DNA from 2 places in the Arthrobacter sp. DNA4 genome. Region 1 is predicted to be linked to the other one. Evidence: predicted binding sites of a transcription regulator. Region 1 holds the regulator's gene; the other holds the start of a gene.
What was found. The regulator LexA, encoded in region 1, represses DNA repair genes until DNA is damaged. The targets are predictions, from matches to a motif close to TCGAACANNTGTTCGA.

Region 2: NMQ03_RS11685 (DUF6504 family protein) is a predicted target of LexA. The motif match lies at 2,309-2,324, and genes of this name have one in related genera.

The regions. Positions count from the first base shown of each region.
Region 1 is NZ_CP101466.1:1,628,208-1,636,007, reverse strand. It holds gene NMQ03_RS07590 (SseB family protein) at 1-155, opposite strand, end outside; gene priA (bifunctional 1-(5-phosphoribosyl)-5-((5-phosphoribosylamino)methylideneamino)imidazole-4-carboxamide isomerase/phosphoribosylanthranilate isomerase PriA) at 177-923, opposite strand; gene NMQ03_RS07580 (hypothetical protein) at 982-1,161, opposite strand; gene hisH (imidazole glycerol phosphate synthase subunit HisH) at 1,162-1,923, opposite strand; gene hisB (imidazoleglycerol-phosphate dehydratase HisB) at 1,920-2,546, opposite strand; gene NMQ03_RS07565 (histidinol-phosphate transaminase) at 2,608-3,726, opposite strand; gene NMQ03_RS07560 (LysM peptidoglycan-binding domain-containing protein) at 3,882-4,232, opposite strand; gene lexA (transcriptional repressor LexA) at 4,587-5,321, shown strand; gene NMQ03_RS07550 (ATP-dependent DNA helicase) at 5,370-7,427, opposite strand; gene hflX (GTPase HflX) at 7,420-7,800, opposite strand, start outside.
Region 2 is NZ_CP101466.1:2,544,258-2,552,057, reverse strand. It holds gene NMQ03_RS11710 (mycoredoxin) at 1-150, opposite strand, end outside; gene NMQ03_RS11705 (SOS response-associated peptidase) at 301-1,044, shown strand; gene NMQ03_RS11700 (VOC family protein) at 1,070-1,492, opposite strand; gene NMQ03_RS11695 (chorismate mutase) at 1,509-1,832, shown strand; gene NMQ03_RS11690 (hypothetical protein) at 1,839-2,228, opposite strand; gene NMQ03_RS11685 (DUF6504 family protein) at 2,360-2,710, shown strand; gene NMQ03_RS11680 (DNA polymerase III subunit alpha) at 2,721-6,236, shown strand; gene thrS (threonine--tRNA ligase) at 6,365-7,800, shown strand, end outside.

The DNA.
Region 1 (7,800 bases):
AAGTTATGGATCTTCGCGTCCTCACCGGCGAGGCTGCGGCCGGCCCATGGCTGTCCCGCGGAATCCGTGGCACCACCGGCGCCGGCAAGCGCCGCCGCGATGTGTCCGGGCAGGTGGCGGGCGGGAGGGCTTACCGGTTCTTCGGAGCTGGGCATGGCGGGGCTGCTTCCCCGCGCCTAGCGGCGGCCGGCGACGTCGAGGGCCTCGGGCAGCGTGAAGGCTCCGGCGTAGAGGGCCTTGCCCACAATGGCGCCTTCGACGCCCAGGGGAACCAACGAGCGGAGGACCTTGAGGTCGTCCAGGCTGGAGATGCCGCCGGAGGCCACCACGGGCTTGCCGGTCTTCTCCACCATCTGGCGCAGGAGTTCAACGTTCGGGCCCTGCAGGGTGCCGTCCTTGGTCACATCGGTCACCACGTAGCGGGCGCAGCCGGCCTCTTCGAGGCGGCCCAGCACGTCCCACAGGTCTCCACCCTCCTTCGTCCAGCCACGACCGGCCAAGGTGGTCCCCCGGACGTCAAGGCCGACGGCGATCTTGTCGCCGAAGCGCTCGATGGCCCGGGCAGTCCACTCCGGGTTTTCGAGTGCTGCGGTCCCGAGGTTGACGCGTGCGACGCCCAAATCGAGGGCTGCTTCCAGCGTTTCGTCATCGCGGAGTCCGCCCGAGAGCTCCACCTTGATGTCCAGCCGGCCCACCACCTCGCGGAGCAGGTCGGCGTTGGAGCCGCGCCCAAACGCTGCGTCAAGGTCCACCAGGTGAACCCACTCGGCACCCTGCTGCTGCCAGTTCAGCGCCGCTTCGAGGGGGGTTCCGTAGCTGGTTTCGCTGCCCGCCTCGCCCTGGACCAGCCGGACGGCCTGGCCGTTGACGACGTCGACGGCAGGCAGCAGTTCAAGTACCGGCAGGTCATGTGCGGTGGTCATACTCATCCTCGGTGTTGGTTCTTCGGTTTCGGGCAAAGGCGGGTGGAATTCGGCGCGTTCAGGCAGGGCCGCAGAGCCCCTGGATCAGCCGCAGCGTGAGCAGGTAGGCGGCGACCAGCGACATGGCGGCCAGGACATAAAAGGCCACCTGGGTCCAGAGGGGCTTGCGCTGCTGCCGGAACGAGATGCCGCCGCCAATCAGCAGGCCGGCGAGGCCCGTCAGGAGTACGGGCCACATCTAGGCGTCACTGCCGGCGTCGGCCGCCGGGGCGCCAGAGTCAGCGGCGGCCGGCTTGCGCAGGCCTTCGACCCAGTTGCGCAGGAGCCGCGCGCCGGCATCGCCGGACTTTTCGGGGTGGAACTGGGTGGCGCAGAGCGGGCCGTTTTCAACGGCGGCGATGAACGGTCCGCCGTGCTCGGACCAGGTAACCAGGGGCGGCGCCATCCGAGGCTGGATGACGTCGAAGTTCCATTCCTGCACGCCGTAGGAGTGCACGAAGTAGAACCGTTCGTTTTCGACGCCGGCAAAGAGTTTCGAGCCTTCGGGGACCTTGACGGTGTTCCAGCCCATGTGCGGAACAACTTCGGCGGGGAGGGCCTCCACCTTGCCGGGCCATTCGCCGATGCCCTGGGCTTCGGTACCGTGTTCAACCCCGGCCTCGAACAGGACCTGCAGGCCCACGCAGATACCAAGGACCGGGCGGCCGCCCGCCACGCGCCGGCCGATGAGCCGGATGCCGTCCACGGCCTTGAGTTCGCGCATCACGGTCTCGAACGCGCCGACGCCTGGCACCACCAGGCCGTCCGCGTTCAGCACATCTTCCGGCTTCGAGCTCAGGATCACTTCCGCGCCGGCACGTTCCAGGGCGCGCACGGCCGACCGGACGTTCCCGGACCCGTAGTCCAGCACCGTGACCGTGGGCTTGCCTTCCGGCGACGGCAGCCTGCGCGACACCGACGGGTCGATGACCGCCCCGTCCTTCAGGACCTGCCCGCTCACAGCGCACCCTTGGTGGACGGGATGCCTTCAACCCGCGGATCCGGTTCAACGGCGGCGCGCAGGGCACGGGCAAAGGCCTTGAACTGTGCCTCGACGATGTGGTGCGGGTCCCGGCCGGCGATCACGTTCATGTGCAGGCAGATGCCGGCGTGCAGGGTGATGGCCTCGAAAACGTGACGGGTCAGGGACCCTGTGAAGTGGCCGCCGATCAGGTGGTATTCCTGGCCCGACGGCTCACCCCCGTGCACCAGGTACGGGCGGCCGGAGACGTCCACCACAGCATTGGCAAGGGCCTCATCCAGCGGCACGGTGGCCTCACCGAACCGTCGGATTCCTGCCTTGTTGCCCAGGGCAGTCCGCAGGACCTCGCCGAAGGTGATGGCGACGTCCTCCACGGTGTGGTGGACGTCGATGTGGGTATCTCCGGTGGCCTTGACCGTCATGTCGATCAGCGAGTGCTTGCACAGGGCGGTCAGCATGTGGTCGTAGAACGGCACCGAGGTATCGATGTCCGATACGCCCGTTCCGTCGAGGTTGATCTCCACGAGTACGGAGGACTCGCTGGTGGCACGCTCCATGCGGGCGGTCCGGGCAGCAGCCGTATTCGATCCGGTTGGACTCATGGTGAAGGATCCTTAGTGCGAGAAGGAGTGGTTCAAGGCGACCAGCGCCGCAGTATCAAGTCTAGGCGTGAAGCGCGGCGTGGCCGGCAAGGATGCGTTCCAGGGACGTGAGGAAGGCTGTGGTTTCCGCCTCAGTGCCTGCGGTGACCCGGAGGTGGCCGGGGATGCCCACGTCCCTGATGAGCACGCCCGCGTCCAGCAGTTCCTGCCAGACCTGGTGCGGATTTTCCAGGGCGCCAAAGAACACGTAGTTGGAGTCCGACGCGGCGGGCTTGAGGCCCATCCTGGTCAGTTCGGCCACGATGCGGTCCCGCTGCTTCTTGATGTCTTCGACGTCGGCCATGAGCGCTTCGCGGTGCTCAAGTGCTGCCAGGGCGGTGGCCTGGGTGATGGCGGACAGGTGGTACGGCAGGCGGACCAGCCGCAGGGCATCGGTGACCTCGGGTGCAGCGGCCATGTAACCGAGCCGGGCACCCGCCAGGGCGAACGCCTTGCTCATGGTGCGGGACACGATGAGCCGCTCACGGCCGGGCAGGAGCTTCAGGGCACTGGGAGTTCCGTCGTGCGCGAACTCGTGGTACGCCTCATCGACGATGACGATGGCCTGGCTGTCGGCACCGGCGTCATAGACGGCCTCCACGACGTCCAGCCCAAGTCCCGTCCCGGTGGGGTTGTTGGGCGAGCAGAGGAACACGATGTTCGGCTGCAGTTCCTTGACCTGGCGGGCGGCCGACTCCGCGCTGAGGTCATAGCCCTCCGCGCGTTCCCCGGTGATGTACTGCGTGTCTGTTCCGCTGGCCAGCAGGGGGTACATGGAGTACGTGGGCGGGAAACCGAGTGCGGTGCGGCCCGGACCGCCAAAGGCCTGGAGGATCTGCTGGAGGACTTCATTGGAACCATTGGCGGCCCACAGGTTGGTTTCATCGAGCCCATGCCCGAGGTATTCGGCCAGGGCCTTCCGGAGCGCGGTGAACTCACGGTCCGGATAACGGTTCAGGCCCGCAGCGGCCTCCGTCACGGCGGCACTGATGGCGGCGCGCACGTCCGCGGGAACACCATGGGTGTTTTCATTGACGTTCAGCAGGATGGGGACGTCCAGTTGGGGCGCCCCGTATGGGGTCAGGCCGCGGAGGTTGCTGCGGAGGGGAAGCCGGTTCAGACGTTCTAGCTGGTCGTTCACCTGAACAGTTTAGTTGCCGCGGCAACGACCGGAAAATGTGACGGTTCCTGTTCGCCCTCGGCATGTCCCGCGGCCGCCCGCTTCACGTGAGGCGGCAGCGCAGGCAGCGGGCCCTGGCAGCCGGCGGAGGCGGCAGATCCGGCGGCTCCGGACAATCAGTGGGTGGGGACGAAGAGCTGCTGGCCCGGAAGAACGGTACCCGCGGCAAGGTTGTTAAGCTGGACGATGTCCGCCACGACGTCCCGGGCGTCCCGGTCCGGAGCGACGGCGCCCGCAATGGCCCACAGCGACTGGCCGGACTGCACGGTCACCGTAACGGTGGGCGTCACCGCAAGGTCGGCGGCCGAGTCCGACGCCTTGGCCGGGGAGTGGAAGAGGCCCGAAAGCGACAGCAGGAGTACAGCCAGGAGCACGAGCGGAACTCCGATCAGGACGATCCTCCCCCGGCGGGTCAGCCGCAGGGGCGCGGACGAAGGTGAAACCTGGTGAAGAGATAAAGCTGACATGAACTAAGCCCTCCTGGACTTGCCGTGCTGCCCGGGTGTCCGCCCGCTGCTGCCTTGCCGTTCATATCGCGCCGGGACTTCTCCCGGCCGCGTATTCGAATGGCGCATCTGCTGGTTAGAACACATGTTCGAACTTTGCTTGTTAAGTTTTAGCACCTATCAACGAACAATGTCGAGACTCGCTAGAACAAATGTTTGAAAAAGCAATGTGGCTGGCCTAGTTTTGAAACCACAGAACAACCACCACTGAAGTTGAACAGCAGGGTCTGACAATGACAGTGGGAGTCCTTCCGGCGGCACTGTGGAACAGCGGCCCACGGAAGATCCGGCGGCAAGCGAAAGGCATTGGCGAATATGGCAGCAGCAGCCGCCGGGGGCAGGACCGCCCCGCAATCCAAGAGGACAGCCAAGGGGCTGACCCCTCGGCAGAAAAAGATCCTCGAGACCATCCAGCGCTCGGTCAATGAGAACGGGTATCCGCCCTCCATGCGCGAGATCGGCGATACCGTCGGCCTTGCGAGCCTGTCCAGCGTGACCCACCAGCTTTCCCAGTTGGAGAAGCTGGGTTACCTGCGCCGCGACCCCAAGCGGCCGCGCGCCATGGAAGTGCTGATGCCGCTCACGCTGGACGGCGGGGGCAAAGGCGCCGGTGCGTCTCCTGCGCCGCAGGCTGCGGGCGGGGGCGCCACCGTCACCGAACTGCCTACCGCACTGGATACGGCCATGGTTCCTTTGGTGGGCCGGATTGCCGCCGGCGGGCCCATCCTCGCAGAACAGCTCGTGGAGGATGTCATGCCGCTGCCCCGCCAGCTGGTGGGCCAGGGCGAACTTTTCATGCTCAAAGTGGCTGGCGACTCCATGGTGGACGCCGCCATTTGCGATGGTGACTGGGTGGTGGTGAGGCGCCAGGCTGACGCGGCCAATGGGGACATTGTTGCTGCCCTGCTGGACGACGAGGCGACCGTGAAGACGTTCCGCCAGCGCGACGGCCACACGTGGCTGCTCCCCCAGAACACGCAGTACGAACCAATCCTGGGCGACCACGCCACCATCATGGGCAAGGTCGTCTCGGTCCTGCGTTCCCTCTAGCCTGCGCACGCCTGCGCGGCATCCGCGCAGGCGTTGTCCGGCAGTCCGTCAGGAAGCGTCGGCACCGAGCCGGTTGAGCGCGGCCAGCGCCTTGGCGCGGTCGGTGGTGGCCCAGAACGGGGGCAGCGCACCGCGCAGGAATCCTGCATAGCGTTCGGTGGCGAGCCGTGAGTCTAGGACGGCCACCACGCCTTTGTCCCCGGTAGACCTGATCAGGCGCCCGGCACCCTGGGCGAGCCGGATGGCCGCGTGGGTGGCGGAAACGGCCATGAAGCCGTTTCCCCCTGCCTGCGCCACGGCACGCGAACGCGCCGTCACCAGGGGATCGTCCGGCCGTGGGAAGGGTATGCGGTCTATTACCACCAGCCGGCAGGATCCTCCGGGAACGTCGACGCCCTGCCATAGGGACATAGTGCCGAAGAGGCAGGTGTCCGGTTCGTCGGCGAATTGCTTGACCAAGGCGGTCATGGTCGACTCGCCCTGGCAGAGAACAGTCATATTGAGCTTGGGCCGGAGGGCGTCGGCGGCCTCTTCGGCCGCCCGCCGCGAGGAGAACAGGCACAGGGCGCCCCCGCCTGATGCCTTGATGAGTGCTTCGAGTTCTGACAGCGCTTCCTGTGACACGCCGCGGCCGGGCTTGGGCAGGTGACCGGCTACGTAGAGGATGCCCTGCTTGGGATAGTCGAAGGGCGAGCCAACATCCACGCCCGTCCAGCTGGGGGCCCCGTCGCCTACCAGGCCCAGTCCCCCGGCCGCCGGTTCAAAGGCGGAGCCGATGGCCAGGGTGGCAGAGGTCAGCACGACGGTGTGGTCTGCGAAGAGTCCCTCCCGCAGCCTGCCGGCGACGGACAGTGGGGCTATGTTGATCAGCACCGGCGCACTGTCATCGGGCTGTGAGTATCCCTGGCCGGGATCGAAGGTGCTGGCGCGGGAGAACCACACCACTTCGCGGTTCTCGCGTGCAGCAATGAGCCTTTCGCAGAGTTCCAGGATGAGCATCAGCCGGGAACGCGCCAGCTGCCGCCCGCCGTCGGCTGTGGTGTTGCTGTCCCCTTTGGAATCGGACAACGCGGCCCGGCACGCTTCACGCAACTGGTCCACGCAGTCGAGCTGTTCATCGTTCAGCCCGTTGGGAAGCAGACCGTTCGGTGCGCCGGCAAGGGCCAGTTCCAGGTTGGCAGCTACGGCGTTCAGGGCGTCAACGGTGATGGCGGTATGTTTCCGGGCACCCGAAGCGGCAGCGTGAACCATAGCCACGGACAACTGTCCGGACACGGCGCCAGTGACCCGGTCCTGCAGTTCGTGCGCTTCGTCCACCACCACGACGTCGTATTCGGGCAGGACGGCAAGTCCCTCGAACGCGCTGACGGCCAGCATGGCGTGGTTGGTGACCACCACATCGGCCTCGGCTGCGTCTTGCCGGGCGAGTTCGCTGAAGCATTCGGCGGCCATCGGGCATTTCTGTGCCCCCAGGCATTCCATCGACGTCACGGAAACCTGGCGCCAGGCGCGGTCGGTCACGCCGGGCAGGAGCTCGTCCCTGTCGCCGGTGGTTGTCTTTTCGGCCCATTCGCGGAGCCGTACCACTTCCTTGCCGAGCTGCGACGATGGTCCGCCCACCGAAGCAGCGAAATGTGGAACGCTGGTGTCCTCTCCCAGGGAGAAGAGCTGCCCTTCCGATGGTTCCTCTGACGGGAAACCGCCTTCAAGCTTGTGGCGGCAAACGTAGTTGGACCGCCCCTTGACCAAGGCAACCTTGACCGGCCGGTCCAGTGCCGGCGTGATGTTCTTCAGGAGCCTGGGCAGGTCCCTGCCCACAATCTGGGTCTGGAGTGCCAGCGTGGCCGTGGACACCAGGGCCGGTTTGTTGCTTTCCAGGGCATGGGCGATAAGCGGTACCAGGTAGGCGAGCGATTTGCCGGTGCCGGTGCCTGCCTGGACCAACAGGTGGTTGCCGGTTTCGATGGCCCGGGCCACCTGGCGGGCCATTTCGTGTTGTCCGGTGCGGCTTTGTCCGCCCATGCCGGCGACGGCGCGGTCGAGCAGTTCAATAACGAACTGCTCGCCCGCCGTCTGCGCAGCTTCGCCGGCAGCAGGGTCAGTCATTGACGACGAATGGTTCCAGTTCAGACGCGAGGCCCTCACGGACCATCACGGCAGCCCTGGTGCCTGTCTCAACGTGGTCCAGGCTGAGGATTTCGGCGTCGGACTCGTGGAGCTTGCTGAGCAGGTCCCCGCGGTCGTACGGAATGAGCAGCTCCATCTTGACGGATGGCCGGGGGATGGACTCACTGATGGCCTTCAGCAGCTCCGGAATGCCCTCCCCCGTCCGGGCGGAGACCACCACGTGCCGCGGCTCGCGCTGCTTCAGCCGCTCCACCACGAAGGGGTCGGCTGCATCGGCCTTGTTCAGGACGATGATTTCGGGCACCTTGCGGGCATCGACTTCGCTGAAGACTTTCCGGACCGCTGCAATCTG
Region 2 (7,800 bases), 920 kb from region 1:
CACGAGTTCAGCCGTGCCGTCCACCTCTTCGATGTTGATTTCGGTGTAGCCGATGCCCTGTGCATCCAGCTGCTTCTTGAGCCGGTTGCAGTAGCCGCACCAGGTGGTGGAAAACATGGTGATGGTGCCTGATTCGGGAGTGAAGTCCACAGGGATCTCCTATACGTCGCTTGAAAGGTTTCCTTACTGTCAACCGTAGCGTGGCCGCCGGTATTCCCCGGTCCCGGGCGCTGCTGCGGTGCCTGGATGACAGTTTGTGGCGGGCGGTGGCAAGCTGGTGCCATGTGTGGACGCTACGTAATGGCACGGGCCGTGGGGGATCTCCTGGCCGAGTTCGACGCCGAGCTGGAGGACGAGGTCACCATCCCGCCGTCCTGGAACGTGGCACCCACTGACGCCGTCCCCATTGTGCTGGAGCGGCTGGTGGAAGACGGCGCTGCGCCCCGGCAGGTCCGCCAGCTGCACGTTGCGCGGTGGGGCCTGGTCCCGTCCTGGGCAAAGGATCCCGGGATCGGCTCCCGCATGATCAATGCACGGAGCGAATCCGTGCTGGAGAAGCCGGCCTTCCGGAAGGCTGTGCAGTCCCGCCGCTGTGCCGTGCCCGCCGACGGCTACTACGAATGGAAGCAGGGCCCGGGAAAGTCGAAGCAGCCCTACTACGTGCACCCGGGCGGGGAACGCGGGCTGGTTTTCGCCGGTCTCTATGAGTGGTGGAAGGACCCGTCAGTGCCGGAGGGGGAGCCCGGACGCTGGCTGCTGTCCACGTCGATCCTCACGGCTGACACCCCGCCGCCGGGGACTGAATCCACCATCTTCGGGAAACTGACCGAGCTGCATGACAGAGTGCCGCTGCCCATGGACAAGGCCACGATGGAGGCCTGGCTGGACCCGGAGGCTGATGATGCCGCCGCATTGGTTGACCTGGTGCGGTCGGGGGTCAAGGACGCGGCAGCCGACTGGCACGTGGAATCCGTGGGCAAGGAAGTGGGCAATGTCCGCAACAACGGCCCGGAACTGATCCGCCCGGTGGAAGCCCTGTTCTAGCAGCCTCCGCCTGGGCCGGTACCCGTCAGACGGTGACCGTGCCGGCGTCGTCCACTGTCCAGGTGGGGTTGTACGCCACTTCCCAGCGGAACCCGTCAGGGTCGGCAAAATATCCTGCGTAGCCTCCCCATGCCTTGGTGACGGGCTCGGCAACGATGGCAGCACCGGCAGCCGCGGCCTGTTCCATGACGCTGTCCACTTCCTGCGGGCTTGCCAGGTTGTGGCTGAGCGTGATGCCGGGGACGCCGGCGGAAGGACTGGTGGCGGCTTCGGCCTGCATCTGGGTGCTGTCCCAGAGGGAGAGCACCAGCCCATGGTTCACCTGGATGAACAGGACTTCCCCGGCAACCTCGCGGTGGACGGGCCAGCCAAGGCCGTCAACGTAGAAGGCGCGCGAGGCCTCGACGCTGCGGACACCGAGGGAGATAAAGTCGACTCTGGGCTCCATGCTTCGATACTGTCAGATGATGGCGACAATTCAAGGAAACGATAGGGATGCCCGGGCCGACAGGGAACAGCTCGCTGCCGTCCGGGTTGCTGTTGACGAGGTGGATGAGCAGATTGTCACCCTCATCGCCCGCCGCGAACGGCTGATCAGGATCGCCGGCACGCTGAAGGGTGATGACGCCGAGGTGCGCGCCCCGGGCCGGGTGGAGCGGATCATAGAACACGTGCGGGCTGCTGCCGAGAAAAAAGACATTGACCCGGACATCGTGGAGTCAACCTACCGGGCCATGATCTCCGCGTTCATTGAACTTGAACTGCGGATCCATAAAGAAAACAGCTGAGGAAGCTTAGGGCGCTTCCTCCACCGGCACCCCGTGCTGGAACTCCCGTCCGTCCGCCTCGCTGAAGGCGGACAGGACGTGCCCCTGCCCGAGCCCGTTCAACGCCGTCAGGGGAAAGCTGCCGGTGATGCTGCTCTGTGAGTGGGTGACTCCGGACAGGTCGTAATCCTCCTCGATCCCCTGGTCCCGGTTGAACGCGTAGCAGGCGATGGCCTCCCCGTTCATGAACTCAATGCACAGCCGGCGCTGAGCCGAATAATCCGGCGAGGCTCCCATCAACCCCACCACGTAGGCACCGGATACCGGAATGGTGCCGTCGATATCGAACGTGGCGACCAGGGTGGAGTCCTCGGTCTTGATGCTGGCCTGCTTCAGGAGTGCGTCATCGGTACTCATGCCAACATCCTGCTCCCTGCCGCACGCCCCGTCCACCCCCGCCTATGTTTTGATGCCATCCCGGCGTAGACTGGTTTTATTCGAATACATATTCGAATACCTGTTTGGGGAAAATCGTCGGGGAGGTGCACATGGGCATGTTCAGCGAGTCTGTTGACGTGGTGTGCACCGAAGCCGGACAACCGGAAACGTTGACCTGGGCCGGTGCTTCCTACACCGTCTGCGCCGAACCCCTCCGGTGGTACGAACGCCGGCAATGGTGGGCGGAAGACAGCAGGGCCCCGCTGGGAAGCGGACCGGGCGTGGTGGATCACGAAATCTGGCGCGTGCAGGTGCTGCCTGCCCGGGTGGCCTCCAGTCCCTCAGCGCCGGAAGATGCGGCCGGCGCAGAACCCCTCACTCTTGACCTGACCCGCCATATCCGCAGCAACCGCTGGCGGCTGCTGCGGATCCATGACGCCCTCCGCCACAGAACAGCCTGACCAGTCCAGCATGAGCTTCACCCACCTTCACGTTTCCACGGCGTTCAGCGCCCATTACGGTGTTTCCTGGCCGGAGGAACTGGCCATGGCTGCCGCAGCCGACGGCGCCACAGCCCTTGCCTGTACAGACCGGGACGGCCTCTACGGAACCATCAAGCACCTCAAGGCCTGCATGGCCGCGGGCATCGACCCCATTGTGGGGGTGGACCTTGCAGTGTTTGACGACGACGGTGATCACCGAACGCAGGTGGCAGGCAGGGTGGTGGTGCTGGCCCGCGGCCAAAACAACGGTGCCGGATACCGTGCGCTGTGCCGGCTGGTCTCCGACGCCCACGCAAGGACCTCGGGGAAAGCCGGGGGAGCGGTGCCCGCTGCTGTCACCCGTGCCGAACTGGCTTCCCGCACCCTTGACCCCCAAACCCTTAAGCCGGTGCTCACCGTATTGCTCGGCCCTGATTCGGATGTGGGCCGTGCCATGGGCGGACGGCGCTACCTGCGGCCCCGGACCCTTTTCAAGCAGTGGCTTGACGCAATGCCCGCCGGAACCGTGGTGGCTGAAATAGTCTCCCAACTCAGCGCACCTGGTACCCCGTTGAGCACGGCGCACGCTGTGCGCATGCTCAGGCTCGCCGAGGAACACCAGGTGCCGGCAGTACTCGCCAATGCGGTGAGGTACTGCGCTGCGGACGGAGCACCAACCGCTGACGTCCTGGATTCTGCCCGGACATTGAAGTCCCTGCCCGAACTGGCAGGGGAACCCCTCCTGCAACCCACTGGCCAGGGGTGGCTGAAAACCCCGGCGCAGATGCTGGGGATAGGCAAGGAGATCATTTCAGCAGCCGGTTATGGTGCCGCCGACCTCAAGCAGCTGATGACGCAAACGGAGGCGCTCGCCGATCTCTGCCGGATCGACCCCACCTCGGACATGGGATGGAAACAGCCCGTGGTGCCCGAAGCATCCGTTATTGGCATCAGCCAGGATCCGCACGCTGAACTCATCCAGCGCTGCCATGCAGGAATCGGCCGGCGGTTCCCGGGAGCCACTGGCAACGCGGAGAAGGAGATCCTGGCCCGCCTGGACCATGAGCTGGGGATCATCCACAACCTGGGCTTCTCCTCATACTTCCTGACTGTTGCCGAGGTGTCCCGGATGATCCAGGACATGGGGGTCAGGGCGGCAGCAAGAGGGTCGGGAGCATCCAGCCTGGTCAATTACCTGATCGACGTCAGCCATGTGAATCCCCTCCAGCACGACCTGATATTTGAACGTTTCCTCTCCAACGACCGCGCCACCCTTCCGGACATCGACATCGACGTCGAAAGCGCTGAACGCCACAACGTCTACCACCGGATCTTCGAACGCTTCGGCTCTGAACGGGTAACCCTGATGAGCATGCAGAACGGATACCGCGCCCGGGGTGCCGTGCGCGACGCCGGTCTGGCGCTGGGCATGGACGACGACGAGGTGGGGGAGATCGCCAAGCAGTTGTGGCGGTTCTCTGCACGAAAATTCCGGGAAGCACTGCAGGAAAAACCGGAACTGCGTGAGTTTGCCGGCCGGGTGGAACAACGCGACGCCCATGGAAACCAGCAACTGGACCTGCTGGTGGACCTGACCGAACGGCTCGACCGGCTGCCCCGCCACATCTCCATGCACCCGTGCGGCGTCATCCTGGGTGATGCAACCCTCCTGGACCGTACCCCGGTACAGCCAAGCGGTCTTGGACTGCCCATGAGCCAGTTCGATAAACATGACATGGACCCCATGGGCATGCTCAAACTCGATGTCCTCGGTGTCCGCATGCAAAGCGCCATGGCGTTCGCGGTCCGGGAGATCATCAGGATCCATCCCTCCAAGGAGGAAGTGGTCAAGGCAGGGAACCACCCTGCGGGGCCGGAAGGTTCCGGCCCCGACTACATTGCCGCCAACGGCCGGATAGACCTCAACGCCGTCCCCCTCGACGACGAAGCCACCTATGAGCTGATCAGGAGCACGCATACCCTTGGCTGCTTCCAGATCGAATCACCCGGTCAGCGGGAGCTGATCGGCAAAATGGCGCCGCGGGAGTTCAACGACCTCATCATCGATATTTCACTGTTCCGCCCGGGACCGATGAAATCGGACATGGTGCGGCCCTTCCTGGAACACCGGCACGGGTTCGCCCCTGAGGTCTACCCGCACCCTGACCTCAAGCCGGTGCTGCAGGAAACCCACGGGGTCACCGTCTTCCACGAGCAGATCCTGAAAACTCTCCACGTCATGACCGGCTGCGGCCTGGCAAAAGCCGACGAATTCCGCCGGGCACTCAGCAGCGAGGCCGGAGAAGCGCAGGTGGAGGAGTACTTCCGGCGCCACGCCAAAGCCAAGAGGTACACCCCCGAGGTGGTGGACAAGGTGTGGGGGACGTTGAAGTCCTTTGCCAGCTTCGGATTCTGCAAAGCCCACGGGGCTGCTTTCGCCGTCCCCACCTACCAGTCCGCCTGGCTCAAGACACACCACCCCGAAGCCTTCCTTGCAGGCTTATGGGAGCACGACCCCGGCATGTACCCCAAACGGCTGCTGGTGGCAGAAGCCCGCCGGCTGGGCATTCCCATCCTTCCCCTGGACATAAACCGCAGCAAAGCCGAGTACCGGGTGGAGCGGATCGGGACAGGCAGGGACGCCGGCAGGCTGGGAATCAGGCTCAGCCTGAACGGGATTTACGGTCTGTCTGCTGCTGAACTGAAGCGGGTTGTCGTAAGCCAGCCCTATGACTCACTGGCGGATCTCCGGGCGCGCTCGCGGCTCAGCAAGCCAAGCATCCGGCGCCTTGCGCAGCTTGGGGCCTTTGATTCCCTCCACCGTGAAGCCGGAGGCACCGCCAACCGAGCGGACCTGGTGCACCATTTGCAGCAGCTTCAATCAGCCAATGGCGCGCGGAAAGGCGTGGAGGTGCTGGAGGGACAGTTGTCCCTTCCCCTGGGCGACGTCGAACTGCGCAACATCAAACCTGGACTTCCAGCCCCCACGGTGGTGGACAACGTCAGGGCGGAACTGGATCTGATGTCCGTCGATGTCAGTTCCCATCTGATGGACAGCCACAGGCCCCTGCTGGAAAGGCTGGGTGTCACCACTGCCGATAAACTCCTCAGCCTGCGCAACGGGACCGAAGTGCTGGTGGCAGGGGTGCGGGTGGCCACCCAGACTCCTCCCATGCGCGGCGGCAGGCGGGTGGTGTTCATCAGCATCGACGACGGCACCGGCTGCGTGGATTCGGTCTTCTTCCACGAGGCCCAGGAAAACGCTGGCCCGCTTCTGTTTGGAACCCGCCTGCTGCTGATCCGCGGGACCACCCGAAGGACCGGTCCGCGGGGCATCAGCATCAGTGCGAGCATGGCCTGGGACCTGGGCAAGACGGACAGTTTGCCCTTGCCGGAGTCGATCGGCGGGTACGCCGGGGTGTCCAGCCCGGAGGCCTTCGCCGATGGGCCGCATCCCCTCGATGGCATCAGCAGGACGTTGGCGATCACCGGGTTCAATGGGTGACCGCGGTTCCGCACCCCCCGTGTGCCGCGTTGGTCGGCCCATACCGGAACCGATAGCATTGACGGTGGCTGGCTGTGGTCCCCGTATGCCACAAGCTATGAAGCCTCAACTTTGAATAGGAGACACCCGTGTCAGATGCCCAGCAGATCACCCTTCTCGTCGATGGCGAAGAGACCAAGGTGACTACCGGGACAACCGGTGCGGAACTCTTCTTTGAGCGCCGTGACGTTGTTGTTGCCCGCGTCAACGGCGAGCTGAAGGACCTGGACCAGGAACTTCCGGAAGGCGCCGAGGTGGAAGGCGTCACCATTGATTCCCCCGACGGCCTGAACGTCCTGCGGCACTCCACTGCCCACGTCATGGCCCAGGCCGTGCAGCAGCTGCGTCCCGATGCCAAGCTCGGCATCGGCCCCTACATCACCGACGGCTTCTACTTCGACTTCGATGTTGCCGAGCCGTTCACTCCCGAGGACCTCAAGACCCTCGAAAAGATGATGCAGAAGATCATCAACCAGAACCAGAAGTTTGTCCGTCGCGTGGTCAATGAGGACGAGGCCCGCGAAGCCATGAAGAACGAGCCCTACAAGCTCGAGCTCCTGGGCAAAAAGAACGAAGCCGCCGAAGCCGGGGAAGGCGTGAACGTTGAAGTCGGCGCCGGGGACATCACCATCTACGACAACGTGGAACGCAAGGAAGGCACCACCGTCTGGTGCGACCTCTGCCGCGGCCCCCACCTGCCCAACACCAAGATGATCTCCAACGCCTTCGCGCTGACCCGTTCGTCGTCGGCCTACTGGCTGGGCAACCAGAAGAACCAGCAGCTGCAGCGTATCTACGGCACCGCCTGGCCCACCAAGGACGCCCTGAAGGCCTACCAGGAGCGCATTGCCGAGGCCGAGCGCCGCGACCACCGCAAGCTCGGTTCGGAGCTGGACCTCTTCTCCTTCCCGGACGAGCTGGGCTCCGGCCTGCCGGTCTTCCACCCCAAGGGCGGCATCATCCGCAAGGAGATGGAGGACTACTCGCGCCAGCGGCACGTCGAAGCCGGCTACGAGTTCGTCTACACCCCGCACATCACCAAGGGCCACCTGTACGAGGTCTCCGGGCACCTGGACTGGTACAAGGACGGCATGTTCCCCGCCATGCGGGTGGATGAGGAACTCAACGCCGACGGCAGCATTCGAAAGCCGGCGCAGGATTACTACCTGAAGCCGATGAACTGCCCCATGCACAACCTCATCTTCCGCTCCCGCGGCCGGTCCTACCGCGAGCTGCCGCTGCGGCTGTTCGAATTCGGCTCCGTGTACCGGTACGAGAAGTCCGGTGTGGTCCACGGCCTCACCCGTGTCCGGGGCATGACACAGGACGACGCCCACATCTACTGCACCCGCGAGCAGATGAAGGACGAACTCACCAAGACCCTCACCTTCGTCCTGGACCTGCTCAAGGACTACGGGCTGAACGACTTCTACCTCGAGCTGTCCACCAAGGACCCCGAGAAGTACGTCGGCGACGACGCCACCTGGGAGGAAGCCACCAGGACCCTCGCCGAGGTAGCCCAGGA